DNA from 3 places in the Streptomyces sp. NBC_00104 genome. Region 3 is predicted to be linked to each of the others. Evidence: riboswitches for the same ligand, from Rfam matches in the RefSeq annotation. Region 3 holds a riboswitch; each other region holds the start of a gene.

The links. Region 3 has a riboswitch for cyclic di-AMP ahead of OG272_RS41830 (M23 family metallopeptidase). Riboswitches for the same ligand answer to the same signal wherever they lie in the genome.
Positions count from the first base shown of each region.
Region 1: another riboswitch for cyclic di-AMP. It lies ahead of OG272_RS36200 (M23 family metallopeptidase); the one in region 3 lies ahead of OG272_RS41830 (M23 family metallopeptidase).
Region 2: another riboswitch for cyclic di-AMP. It lies ahead of OG272_RS20100 (transglycosylase family protein); the one in region 3 lies ahead of OG272_RS41830 (M23 family metallopeptidase).

Region 1 is NZ_CP108215.1:8,260,715-8,265,140, forward strand. Features, by position in the region: gene OG272_RS36195 (pitrilysin family protein) at 1-1,310, shown strand, start outside; cyclic di-AMP (ydaO/yuaA leader) riboswitch at 1,514-1,685, shown strand; gene OG272_RS36200 (M23 family metallopeptidase) at 1,699-2,487, shown strand; gene OG272_RS36205 (GntR family transcriptional regulator) at 2,678-3,382, shown strand; gene OG272_RS36210 (HPr family phosphocarrier protein) at 3,552-3,833, opposite strand; gene OG272_RS36215 (GNAT family N-acetyltransferase) at 4,024-4,426, shown strand, end outside.
Region 2 is NZ_CP108215.1:4,598,697-4,603,122, reverse strand. Features, by position in the region: gene OG272_RS20110 (cytochrome P450) at 1-881, shown strand, start outside; gene OG272_RS20105 (transglycosylase family protein) at 1,076-2,134, shown strand; cyclic di-AMP (ydaO/yuaA leader) riboswitch at 2,317-2,516, shown strand; gene OG272_RS20100 (transglycosylase family protein) at 2,521-3,216, shown strand; gene eno (phosphopyruvate hydratase) at 3,691-4,426, shown strand, end outside.
Region 3 is NZ_CP108215.1:9,570,637-9,575,062, reverse strand. Features, by position in the region: gene OG272_RS41840 (SGNH/GDSL hydrolase family protein) at 1-494, opposite strand, end outside; gene OG272_RS41835 (DUF6250 domain-containing protein) at 683-1,399, opposite strand; gene OG272_RS41830 (M23 family metallopeptidase) at 1,817-2,830, opposite strand; cyclic di-AMP (ydaO/yuaA leader) riboswitch at 2,835-2,993, opposite strand; gene OG272_RS41825 (alpha-galactosidase) at 3,295-4,426, opposite strand, start outside.

The DNA of each region.
Region 1 (4,426 bases), 1.3 Mb from region 3:
AGCGCGGCACCCTGGACAACGGCCTGACCGTGCTGCGCTGTCACCGCCCCGGCCAGCAGGTCGTCGCCGTAGAGGTCCTGCTCGACGCGCCGCTGGACGCCGAGCCGGCCGGTCTCGACGGCGTCGCCACCATCATGACCAGGGCCTTCTCGGAGGGCACCGACAAGCACACGGCCGAGGAGTTCGCCGCCGAGCTGGAGCGCTGCGGCGCCACCCTCGACTCGCACGCCGACCACCCCGGCGTCCGCCTGTCCCTCGAAGTGCCCGTGTCGCGGCTGGAGAAGGCGCTCGGCCTGCTGGCCGACGCCCTGCGGGCACCCGCGTTCGAGGACAGCGAGATCGAGCGGCTGGTGGCCAACCGGCTCGACGAGATCCCGCACGAGACCGCCAACCCGGGCCGCCGGGCCGCCAAGGAGCTCTCCAGGCAGCTGTTCCCCGCCACGTCCCGTATGTCGCGGCCCCGCCAGGGCACCGAGGAGACCGTCGAGGGCATCGACTCCGCGGCCGTACGCGCCTTCTACGAGCGGCACGTGCGCCCCGCGACGGCCACCGCCGTGGTCGTCGGCGACCTCACCGGAGTCGACCTCGACGCGCTGCTCGGCGACACCCTGGGCGCCTGGACCGGTTCCCCGGCCAAGCCGCGCCCCGTGCCGTCGGTGAGCGCCGACGACACCGGGCGGGTGATCATCGTGGACCGCCCCGGCTCCGTGCAGACCCAGTTGCTCATCGGCCGGGTCGGCGCCGACCGGCACGACCGTGTGTGGCCGGCCCAGGTGCTCGGCACCTACTGCCTCGGCGGCACCCTCACCTCCCGCCTGGACCGCGTCCTGCGCGAGGAGAAGGGCTACACCTACGGGGTGCGCGCGTTCGGCCAGGTGCTGCGCTCCGCGCCGGACGGCTCGGGCACGGCGATGCTCGCCATCAGCGGCTCCGTCGACACACCGAACACCGGACCGGCGCTCGACGACCTGTGGACGGTGCTGCGCACGCTCGCCGCCGAGGGCCTGACCGACGCCGAGCGCGATGTCGCCGTGCAGAACCTCGTCGGGGTCGCCCCGCTCAAGTTCGAGACGGCCGCGGCCGTGGCGAGCACGCTGGCCGACCAGGTCGAGCAGTACCTGCCGGACGACTACCAGTCGACGCTGTACCGCCAACTCGCCGCCACGGGCACCGTGGAGGCCACCGCGGCCGCCGTGAGCGCCTTCCCGGTGGACCGTCTGGTGACCGTCCTCGTCGGTGACGCCGCGCAGATCGAGGCGCCGGTCAGGGCCCTCGACATCGGCGAAGTCACCGTCGTACCGGCCGAGTAGAACCGGGACAGAAGGACACACGTCCGTGGGGCCCTGGTGACTGAAGAGTCACCAGGGCCCGCGTTTGTCCGTATTGATGGCGGAGGTTGTGTGTCTGACCTGTGGCGTACTTAACAAATCCTGTGATCCGTTTGTTATTTCGAAGACGGCCCGCTTAGCGTCGGTCCGGCTGTTCGTCAGAAGTTCGCCGCAGCCGCGGCACCGGACAGTCATCGCCGAGTCCCCATGGCGCGAGCCAGGGGAGCCGGGGACCCACCGAAGTCCCTGGGGTGAATCGGGTGCCCTTCGCGGAGCGTCGCGAAACGAGGGGCAGCCGTAGGAGACCTTCCTGCTCCGAACCCGTCAGCTAACCCGGTAGGCGAGAAGGAAGGAAAGGACCAGCCACTTCATGGCGTTCACCCGCGCCCCCGGGAAGCACCGGCGTCCCGGCCGTGTGAAGCGCACGACCACGAGGAACGTGGGCGTCGCCGCTCTCACCACCACCGGTGTCATCGGCACCCTGGCCGCTCCCGCGCTCGCCGCGGAGGAGCCCGCCGTCGAGCAGACCGGCCTGAACCAGATCATCGTCCTCGGCGACACGGTCGCCGAGCAGGTCGACGCCCAGGCCTTGGCCCAGCAGCAGGCCGCCGAGGTCGCCGCCGTCAAGAAGAAGGCGCAGGAGGAGGCCCGGAAGGCCGCCGCCGAGAAGGCCGAGCAGGAACGTGCCGCCGCCAAGGAGCGCGAAGAGATCAAGGCCCGTGCCGCCCGCGCGGCCGAGCGCGAGCGCCTCAACACCTATGTCGCCCCGATCAGCGGCTCGTACATCTCCACCGGCTACAAGGCCGGCGGCGCCGTCTGGTCCTCCGGCAGCCACACCGGCGTCGACTTCCACGCCGCGTCCGGCACCGCCGTCCACGCGGTGGGTTCCGGCACCGTCGTCGAGGCGGGCTGGGGTGGCGCGTACGGCAACAACATCGTCATCAAGATGACCGACGGCACGTACACGCAGTACGGCCACCTGTCGTCCATCGGCGTCTCCGTCGGCCAGACGGTCACCCCCGGCCAGCAGATAGGCCTCTCCGGGGCGACCGGCAACGTCACCGGCGCGCATCTGCACTTCGAGGCCCGGACGACGGCCGAGTACGGCTCGGACATCGACCCCGCCGCGTACCTGCGTTCGCACGGCGTGAACGTCTGACGCACCACTCGACGCTTCCCAGGAGGCCCCGGCTCACCGAGCCGGGGCTTTCCGCGTTGTGACGTACCTCCTGTCCAAAAAATATCCCTGGATTCCGGTCCGCCATCGGAAATTCCGGCTCGCTGCAATAGAGTCGCTGGAACACACGTCAATCATCGACGTTTCACGGGGATTAAGGCGGAGGTCGGTCATGCGTATTCCGGCGCACTCGGTATGCACGGCGATCCGTGATGACATCGTCGCGGGTGTCTACGAGCGCGGCAGCCGTCTCACCGAGGAACTGCTCGCCCGCCGGTACGGCGTCAGCCGGGTCCCCGTGCGCGAGGCGCTGCGCACGCTGGAGGCCGAGGGCTTCGTGGTGACCCGTCGGCACGCGGGCGCGTGCGTCGCCGAGCCGACGGAGCAGGAGGCCGCCGACCTGCTGGAGATGCGCATGCTGCTGGAGCCACTGGGCGCCGCCCGCGCCGCGCAGCGCCGCACGGAAGCACACCTGAAGGTGCTGCGCGGCCTGGTCAGACTGGGCCAGGAGCGGGCCAGGAGGGGGAACAGCGAGGATCTGCGCTCCCTGGGCGGCTGGTTCCACGAGACGCTCGCACAGGCGTCCGGCAGCCCCGCGCTGACCTCGACGCTCGCCCAGCTGCGGCACAAGATCGCCTGGATGTACGCCATCGAGGCGCCGGCCAACCCCGTGGAGTCCTGGGCGGAGCACGGCGGCATCGTGGACGCGGTCGCGCGCGGCGACAGCGACCGGGCCCGGACGATCACGTCCCTGCACACCGAGCGCGCCACCGCCGCACACCGGCTCCGATTTCCGTCCGGGGCCGGCGGGACGGAACGCCCCGACCGTGTGAGGACTTCGCAACACCCCGTAAACACGCCGAGTCTGCGGCATTAACACAGGAGCCGTATACAAAGAGGGAAGAATTCCGAAGGGCATTTTTCCTGCTGCCCGCAGAACGGAAAAGGACGAAAAGGCGAAGGGCCCGCCCGATAAATCGGACGAGCCCTTCGGTGTGTCTGCGGGTGGCCTTTCAGGCCTTTTCCGCTTTATTCGGCCGGGTCGCTCAGACCGTCTCGGGGAGTTCTTCGAGTCCCTCGGCCACGAGCTTCGCCAGACGGTCGAGCGCGATGTCCGCGCCCTCGGCCTCGGAAGCGAGCACGATCTCCTCGCCGCCCTGGGCGCCGAGGCCCAGCACCGCCAGCATGGAGGCCGCGTTGACGGGGTTGCCGTCGGCCTTGGCGATCGTCACGGGGATACCGGAGGCCGTGGTGGCCCGGACGAAGATGGATGCGGGTCGGGCGTGGAGGCCCTCGGCCCAGCCGACGTTGACGCGGCGCTCAGCCATGTGATGCTGCCCTTCAGGTGTCTCGGGTACTTCAGAGAGGTCTAGACCAGGTTGTCTAGACCAGTTTCCCATATGGCGCGGCGTACCGGAACGAGCCCACGGCCTGACCACGAACCGGCTTCCGCGCGTCTGTTGCGCTTCCCCAGACTGCCCCGCGCCGTTGTCGTACGCGAGCCGTACTCTGGGGCCCATGCAGACCTCGTCGGACCGGCACGAGTACCCCGCCCACTGGGAGGCCGACGTGGTGCTGCGCGACGGCGGCACCGCACGCATCAGGCCCATCACCGTTGATGACGCCGAGCGTCTCGTCAGCTTCTACGAGCAGGTCTCGGACGAGTCGAAGTACTACCGCTTCTTCGCGCCCTACCCTCGCCTGTCCGCCAAGGACGTCCACCGCTTCACGCACCACGACTTCGTGGACCGGGTGGGGCTCGCCGCCACCGTCGGCGGCGAGTTCATCGCCACGGTACGCTACGACCGCATCGGCGCCGACGGAACGCCCGCGTCCGCCCCCGCCGACGAGGCCGAGGTCGCCTTCCTCGTCCAGGACGCCCACCAGGGTCGCGGCGTCGCCTCCGCCCTCCTCGAACACA
Region 2 (4,426 bases), 5.0 Mb from region 3:
AGGGCGAAGCCGACCTCATCCACGAGTTCGCGTTCCCCCTCCCCATCTACGCGATCTGCGACCTGCTCGGCGTCCCCCGGGAGGACCAGGACGACTTCAGGGACTGGGCGGGGATGATGATCCGGCACGGCGGTGGGCCGAGGGGAGGGGTGGCCCGGTCGGTCAAGAAGATGCGCGGCTATCTCGCCGACCTCATCCACCGCAAGCGGGAGGCCCTCACCGAGCACCCCGCCCCCGGCGAGGACCTCATCTCCGGGCTCATCCGCTCCTCCGACCACGGTGAGCACCTCACCGAGAACGAGGCCGCGGCGATGGCGTTCATCCTGCTGTTCGCCGGGTTCGAGACGACCGTCAACCTCATCGGGAACGGCATGTACGCCCTCCTCACCCATCCCGACCAGCGCACCCGCCTCCAGGACTCCCTCGCCGCGCGGGAGACCGCGCTGCTCGAAACCGGCGTCGAGGAACTCCTCCGCTACGACGGCCCCGTCGAACTCGCCACCTGGCGCTTCGCGACCCAACCCCTCACCCTCGGCGGGCAGGACATCGCCCCCGGCGACCCCGTCCTCGTCGTCCTCGCGGCGGCCGACCGCGACCCGGCCCGCTTCGACGACCCCGACACCCTCGATCTCTCCCGCCGGGACAACCAGCACCTCGGCTACGGCCACGGCATCCACTACTGCCTCGGCGCCCCCCTCGCCCGCCTCGAAGGGCAGACGGCGCTGGCCACGCTCCTCACCCGCCTCCCCGACCTGCGACTGGCGGGGGATTCTGCCGATTTGAGGTGGCGAGGAGGGCTCATCATGCGCGGATTGCGCACGCTTCCGGTCGAATTCACCCCGCGGGAGCGGCCGGTGACCGGGTTGGTGAGCAACCCGTAGTCGTACCCGGGCGGGCCGTAGCCATACCCCATTCCGTGTCAGAAGATGACACTCCCTCAAGTCTGTGATCTTCACGTGATCTACGCTGCATTAACTTGTGACAACTGATCGACTGCGGCTACGTTCACACGTCAGTGCGAAGAGGTCACCACGCCCGTCGCACAGGCCACTGCTGTCGCGTGAAAGGCAACCGCATGCTCTCCGGGAACGGTCGTCACCGTCGCCCCCGTCAGGCTCCGGCCCTCCTCGTCGCGGCGGGAGTGACCGGCTCGGCCATCGCGATTCCACTCCTCGGCGCCACCGGCGCGAGCGCGGCCGGCGGAACCACCTGGGACCAGGTGGCGGAGTGCGAGAGCGGTGGCTCCTGGAGCGCGGACACCGGGAACGGACGCTACGGCGGCCTTCAGCTCACCCAGGCGAACTGGGAGAAGTACGGCGGTCTGGAGTACGCGGCGACCGCCGACCAGGCCAGCCGTTCGCAGCAGATAGCCGTCGCCGAGAAGGTGCTCGCCGGCCAGGGCGTCGGCGTCTGGGCCACCTGTGGACTCCTCCACAACCTCGGAGGCGACTCCGGTTCCGCCGACGTGGACACGGGCGTCGCGGACGACTCCTCGGACTCTGAGGATTCGTCCAGTTCGTCAGGTTCATCCGATACATCGGATTCGTCCGCCTCGACGGACGCGGCCAAGTCGGGCAAGTCGGCCGACTCGACCGACTCCACCGGACCGACGGACTCCACCGGCTCCAGCGGCTCCCGCGGGCCGAGCGAATCGTCCGAATCGTCGGGATCGTCCGCCGATGTCTTCGAGGGTTCCACCAAGGCCAGAACCGGCACCGACTCGGACGACTCCGCCGGCTCCGGCAGCGCAGACTCGGACAAGTCGGGTCAGAGCGACAGCTCTTCGGCTGCGGACGACAGTGAGGGTGGCACCGGCCGTCATCGCGGCGCCAGTGCCGACGAGGACGTCGACGCGGACACCGAGGCCGGCACGGACGCGGCCGACGGCTCCCGCACCGACTCCGCGTCCTCCGGCCGTCACGCCTCCCGTGATGGCGACGCGGCGCGTGAGGTCGTCGACGGCGCGTACACCGTCCAGGCGGGCGACAGCCTGACGGGCATCGTGAACTCGCTCGGCCTGGGCGGCGGGTGGCGGGAGCTGTACGCCGAGAACGAGGCCACGGTCGGAACTGACCCGGACCTTATCCTTCCCGGTCAGACCCTCGAAGTCGGTGTCGAAACGGGCGAAAAGTAGCGGCAGTTCAGGTCACGGTTCGCCCCTGAATGCCCGTTTTGATCTCCGTGGGAGATGAATCACAGACCCCCTGATCGTCTTTGAAATCCGGCGAATCACGTGTCTACGGTCGTGACCGCTCGCCACAGCGGGCCCCTGCGGTCGGTACGCCGAATCCTGCCAACGGCCGCATGGAACAGTCGTCGCGTCAAGCGCCGTAGGCAGGAGCGGGGGACCCAAGGTAAGTGCCGGGTCCGGTGGTTGCGGCCCTTCGGGGGCGCACGTCCGGAACCGGCTCGGGGTGAAGCCGCGCCATGTGAGCCGAAAGGCGAGCGGGCGCGGCCGGGCAACTCAACCGGCCCGAACCCGACAGCTCACCTCGCAGGCGTCGGTGAGGGGATCACTCCATGCTGTTTTCCAGCAAGGGCAAGCACCGCCGTCCGTCCAAGGCGGCTCGCGCCATCGCCGTCGCCGGTGTCACCGGTGCCGCCGCCATCGCCGCTCCGCTGATGGTCGCCGGCAGCGCCTCCGCCGCCACCGCCTCCGAGTGGGACACCGTCGCCCAGTGCGAGTCCGGCGGGAACTGGTCCATCAACACCGGTAACGGCTACTACGGCGGTCTGCAGTTCTCCGCCTCCACCTGGGCCGCCTACGGCGGTACGCAGTACGCCTCCACCGCCGACCAGGCGAGCAAGGCCCAGCAGATCGCGATCGCCGAGAAGGTCCTCGCGGGCCAGGGCAAGGGTGCCTGGCCCGTCTGCGGCACCGGCCTGTCCAGCGCCTCGTACGACGGCGCCGCCGCCTCCAGCGGCAACTCGGACTCCGGTTCCTCCTCGCAGGAGAGCACCCAGAAGAGCACCGAGAAGAGCAGCCAGGAGACCCGCGCCTCCCGCTCCTCCGAGCGTGCCACCGTCGAGACCCCGACCGGCAAGAAGGTCGAGAAGGGCGACGGCGAGTACAAGGTCGTCAGCGGCGACACCCTCAGCGCCATCGCCGAGAAGAAGAACGTCAAGGGTGGCTGGGAGAAGCTCTTCGAGCTGAACAAGGACATCATCGACGACGCCGACTTCATCTACCCGGGCCAGCAGCTCCACCTGAGCTGACCCACGGCGATCGCGACGGCCGCCGACCGCCTGCCATCCCCACGGCCGCCCCCACGGCCGGGCAGGCGGGGCGGGGCGGGTTCGGCCGGGCCGAAAATCGAGCCGCTCTCCAGCTGAACCACAGCCCGCTCACATCCGTGTCCTCCATAGTGAAGACCTCGTGAGGGCCGTCCCCCCGTCCCCACGGGCTCCCCGCCCCGGTGCGCATTCCCCCGTACGCACCGGGGCGGGGCTTTTTCATGCCCGTCTTCCTCGCCACTCCCTCTCTCCTCTCCCTCTCCTCTTCCTCGCCTCTCCCTCTTTCTGTTCACTTTCTCGCCCACCCCCCTTTGTTCCGACCTGAAACAATGGGTACGGTCTGTCTGTCCACGGGACGGTCGGTCGGCTGCCGACGGCCCGGGGGCGGTTAGGCTCTAGTCGCAAGGCCCAAGCGGCCCCGCACAACCAGCGTCACATCCCATGAAGGAGATGCTCGTGCCGTCCATCGACGTCGTCGTAGCCCGGGAAATCCTCGACTCGCGAGGCAACCCCACCGTCGAGGTCGAGGTCGGCCTCGACGACGGCAGCACCGGTCGTGCCGCCGTCCCGTCCGGCGCCTCCACGGGTGCCTTCGAAGCCATCGAGCTCCGTGACGGCGACCCCAACCGCTACCTCGGCAAGGGTGTCGAGAAGGCCGTCCTCGCCGTGATCGAGCAGATCGGCCCGGAGCTCGTCGGCTACGACGCCACCGAGCAGCGCCTGATCGACCAGGCGATGTTCGACCTGGACGCCACCGACAACAAGGGCTCCCTCGGCGCCAACGCCATCCTCGGCGTCTCCCTCGCCGTCGCCCACGCCGCCTCCGAGGCCAGCGACCTGCCGCTCTTCCGCTACCTGGGCGGCCCGAACGCGCACCTGCTGCCCGTTCCGATGATGAACATCCTGAACGGCGGCTCGCACGCCGACTCCAACGTGGACATCCAGGAGTTCATGATCGCCCCCATCGGCGCGGAGTCCTTCTCCGAGGCCCTGCGCTGGGGCGCCGAGGTCTACCACACCCTCAAGAAGGTGCTGAAGACCAAGGGCCTGTCCACCGGCCTCGGCGACGAGGGCGGCTTCGCCCCGAACCTGGAGTCCAACCGCGCCGCGCTCGACCTCATCCTCGAGGCCATCAAGCAGGCCGGTTACGTACCCGGCGAGCAGATCGCGCTCGCGCTCGACGTCGCCGCGT
Region 3 (4,426 bases):
CGCCGGTCCTGGACCGTCTTGAGGGACCACAGGTCCAGCACGGGACACCCGTACCGGTCGGCGATGGCCCGCACATGCAGGTTGTACGTGGCGATCTTCCCCCGCAGATGCTTCAGCACCGGGACGTCACGGGTGTCGAAGCCGGTGGTCACCATGACCGTGCCGACAGCCGAGGTGAGCCGGGACACCGCCCGCTCGAACCGCTCGGCGACCTCGTCGGGATCGGTGCCCGGCCGGATGATGTCGTTGCCGCCCGCACAGAAGGAGATCAGATCGGGCGCGAGCTCCAGAGCCCGCGGCACCTGATCCTCCACGATCTGGTCGAGGAGCTTCCCCCGTACCGCCAGGTTGGTGTAGTCGAAGGCACCCTCGGGCACACGGTCCGCGAGGAGCACCGCGAATCGGTCGGCCCAGCCGACGAACCGTCCGTCGGGGCCTGGATCGCCGACGCCCTCGGTGAAGCTGTCCCCCACCGCCACGTACGACCCGATCATTGCTCTGCTGTCATTCGAATCGTCTGCCACATCGCCCCATGATTCACCTTCTGATGTGACCTACGCGACCGTAATAAGAGGTTGACGGACGGTGAGATAGACCACGAGTCAAGTGTTGGTCAACACGGAACAGGCCAGGTCGGGTTGGCGGCACCCCACCACCCCGGCCTCCCTCTCCCCTCGACCGCTCAGCGGCGGCCGACGGATCTCCACACCCGGAAGTCCTCGATCCGGAAGTGACTCCAGGTGGTCCGGAAACCGAAATGCCCACTTGTGTACGGCTCGGGATCGATGTAGTCGAACACGAGCCGCCCGTTGTTCCACCACTGCACCTTCGACCCGTCGGAGACGATCCGGACGCGGTGCGGCTCGTTCGCGACGAGCAGCGGCGCCGTGTAGTCGTAGATCAGCGGCCGCACACCCGCCTCGCCGACATACCGACGCAGCCGTGTCGTCGTATTGGTGTTGGCGCCGTACCCGACGTAATACGTCTTCAGATGGTCGTACTCGGCGAGCGCACCCCCACGCGGAGTGGCGAAAAGATCACCGGGCGAGCGCACGTCGACGGCGTTCCAGAAGTTGTTGAGGTCGGAGACCCGATCGTTGACCCTACCCGCGGAGACCGGGGTGGCCGTGTACTGGACGACGTAGGGCCCTGCCAGCTTCCGCTTGAACCAGACCGTGGCCCCGGCCGGCACATCGACCTCCAGCGCACCGCGCGAGGCCGTGACCGCACCACCCCTCTCCAACTCCACGGCCCACTGGCCGAGGCCGTGCCGGAAGTCGTCGGCGGCGATCAGCCGGCCGCGGCGCCGGTGCGGGGTCGCGGACGCCGTCCCCGCCGGGGCGAGCGCCGCGAGGGCGGCACCGGCCGCGAGGGCTCCGAAAGCTCTGCGGGTGGTCATGACGCTCCTTCTGTGGTTGCCGTGCGGGCCCACATCGGCGGGGTCCGCGTGGGCGCCACGGATGTCGAACTGGGGCGCTGGACGCCGGACACGGAGACCTACGACGTGCAGAAAGCGCTTGCTGAGATCACTGTGCACTCGCCCTCGTACAGCTGTCGAGTCCTGGATCGGCCATGCCACAAGACCGCAATGCGGTGATCACGAATCGACAGGGGGCGGGGGCAGCGAAAGCGGAGCGGAGCGAAAGCCGGAGCGGGGCGGGAGCGAGGGAGGGGCGGGAGAGAACCTGGCCGGATGGCGCACTCTTCGAGCCGTTGCCAGTGTGGACGGCCACGATCGGGACCCCCTCCGGGAACGCCGAAGGCCGGCCCCCGTGATGTCGGGGTCCGGCCTTCGGTGCGGAGCGGTGGCGGTGCGTCAGACGCTGACGCCCTTCGAGCGGAGGTATGCCAGCGGGTCGATGTCCGCACCGTAGTTGGGGGTGGTACGGATCTCGAAGTGGAGGTGCGGCCCGGTGACGTTGCCGGTCGCGCCGGAGAGGCCGATCTGCTGGCCGCCGCTCACGGACTGGCCCGCGGAGACGGAGATCGAGGACAGGTGGGCGTACTGGGCGTAGTAGCCGTCGGCGAGCTTGATGACGACCTGGTTGCCGTACGCGCCGCCCCAGCCGGCGGAGACGACGGTGCCCGCACCCACGGCCTTGAGGGAGGTGCCGGTCGGGGCCACGAAGTCGACGCCCGTGTGGTAGCCGCTGGACCACATGCTGCCGGCGGTCTTGTACGCGGTGCCGACGGTGGCGCCCTGGATGGGCAGGCTGAAGCCGGAGCTGTTGGACGACGAGGACTGGCCGCTCGACGTGGAGGTCGACGCCTGGGTGTCCTTCGACTCCTGCGTCTGCGTCGACGAGCCGGAGGACTTCGACGACTGGGACGACTCCTCGGACTTCGAGGACTGCGACAGCTGCGGCTTCGTCGACGCCTGCGGCGTACCGCTCGACGTGGCCCGGCCACCGATGCCGAGCTTGAGGCCCGGGTGGATGAGCGACGGGTCGGAGCCGATCGCCTCACGGTTGTCCGAGTACAGTTGCTTCCAGCCGCCCTCGACGTCCTGCTCGTCCGCGATCTTCGCGAGGTAGTCGCCGACCTTCACCGAGTAGGTCCTGGTCGCCGCCTTCTTGGTGGCGGTCTTCTCCGCCTGCGCGGCCTTCTCGGCCGCCTCGATCCGTGCGCCCGCCTCGGCCGCGGCCTTCTCGGTGGCGACCGAGGCCGTCTTCTCGGAGACACCGGAAACGGCGGCCGTCGGGGTCGCGGCATGGGCGCCGGCGGCTCCGATCAGCGGCAGCGCGAGCGCCGCGCCACCGGTCCCCGCGGCGGCGATCGAACGGGTGAAACGCTGGGACTTCGGACGGCGGTGCTTACCCTTCGCGGGCATGGCGAATTCCTCTCCGGCGCCTGCGAGGTGAGCTGTCGGGTGCGGACTGGAGATGTCCGGCCGTGCTGACGCACGGCTATACCCCTAGCCGTTCCGGAGACCGGAACAGGCGGTCATACCTGTGGGTCCCCCGCTCCTGCCGTGGATCAGGTCGGTACGCGGCTCCGGTCGGCGGCAGGATTGGGCGTCCGTCCGGATTGACGCCGAACGTAAGCGACTTGTGCCCACAGAGACAACCATTGGGACTTCCTGTGCGCCTTTCCACCTGATCCTTACATCAATCCACCATCACGCTCCGTAAAAGACAGGTCTTGGGTATTTCCAAGCGCCCTGGAATCGCCTACGAATTACGTGGACATGGCGACAGCGGAACGTCACGAATATGACGCTGCTCACGCGCCTACGACCCAGTAGGCTTTATTCCAGGGCTTGTTGGAATTACAGCTCCATTTCGGACAGTTCACTCAAGTGCGACGCAGGCGGATAACCTTCGCATCGAAGTCACCGCGCAGCCCCGTCCGCAATCCGTGGTGCAACAGCACGGCACCCCGGTGCACTTCACCCGTTTCGCGGCATTCATACTTTTCTGTCGGGTCGATCCCGCGCAGGCGGAGCGGGGCGAGCGGCTCGCCGTAGTGCTGGGCCTGGAGCCAGGCCAGGACGACGACCTCGTCACCGTGGACGTACTGCACGGCACTCAGCCCGCCCGTCGGCGGCCGCAGCCGGTAGAGGTCGCCGCGCTGCACGACCGGCCGGATCTCCTTGTACAGCTCGACCCAGCCCCGCGCCTCGGCCAGCTCCTCCTCCGTCCACTCGGTGAGGTCGCCGCCGACGCCCAGCACACCCGCCATGGCGCTGACGAACCGGAACCGCAGCGAGCTGACCCGGCCGTTGAGCTGGTTGTTCGGGCTGTCGGTGACCCACGCGGCCATGATCCGGGCCGGGTGGACCTGACTGAAGCCGTGCTGGATGGCGAGCCGGTCCAGCGGGTCGGTGTTGTCGGACGTCCACACCTGGTCCGTCCGCGCCATCACTCCGAGGTCGATACGGCCGCCGCCACCCGAGCACGACTCGAACGCCACCCCGGGGTGCGCGGCCCGCAGCCGGTCCAGCAGGGCGTAGAAGGCGTGCACGTGCTCGACCCACAGCTTCTGCGGATACGGCTCACCGGGCCAGCCGGCGTCCGTGAAGCAGCGATTGAAGTCCCACTTCACATAGTCGATCGGCGCGCTGGACAGGAGTGCGTCGAGCCGCTCCCAGAGGTATTCCTGGACGTCCTCGCGCGCGAGATTGAGGACGAGCTGATTACGCAGCTCCGTCCGCTTTCGCCCCGGTTGGTACTGCGCCCATTCGGGGTGCGCCCGGTACAGCTCGCTGTCCGGGTTGATCATCTCGGGCTCGACCCAGATGCCGAATTGCATCCCGAGGGCATGCACGTAGTCGGCGAGCGGCTTCAGCCCCTTCGGGAAGCGGTCCGGGTTGGGCGTCCAGTCGCCGAGGCCGGCCCGGTCACTGGTGCGCGCCCCGAACCAGCCGTCGTCCACGACGAACAGCTCGACCCCGATGGCTGCCGCCCGCCGCGCGAGCGTCCCCTGC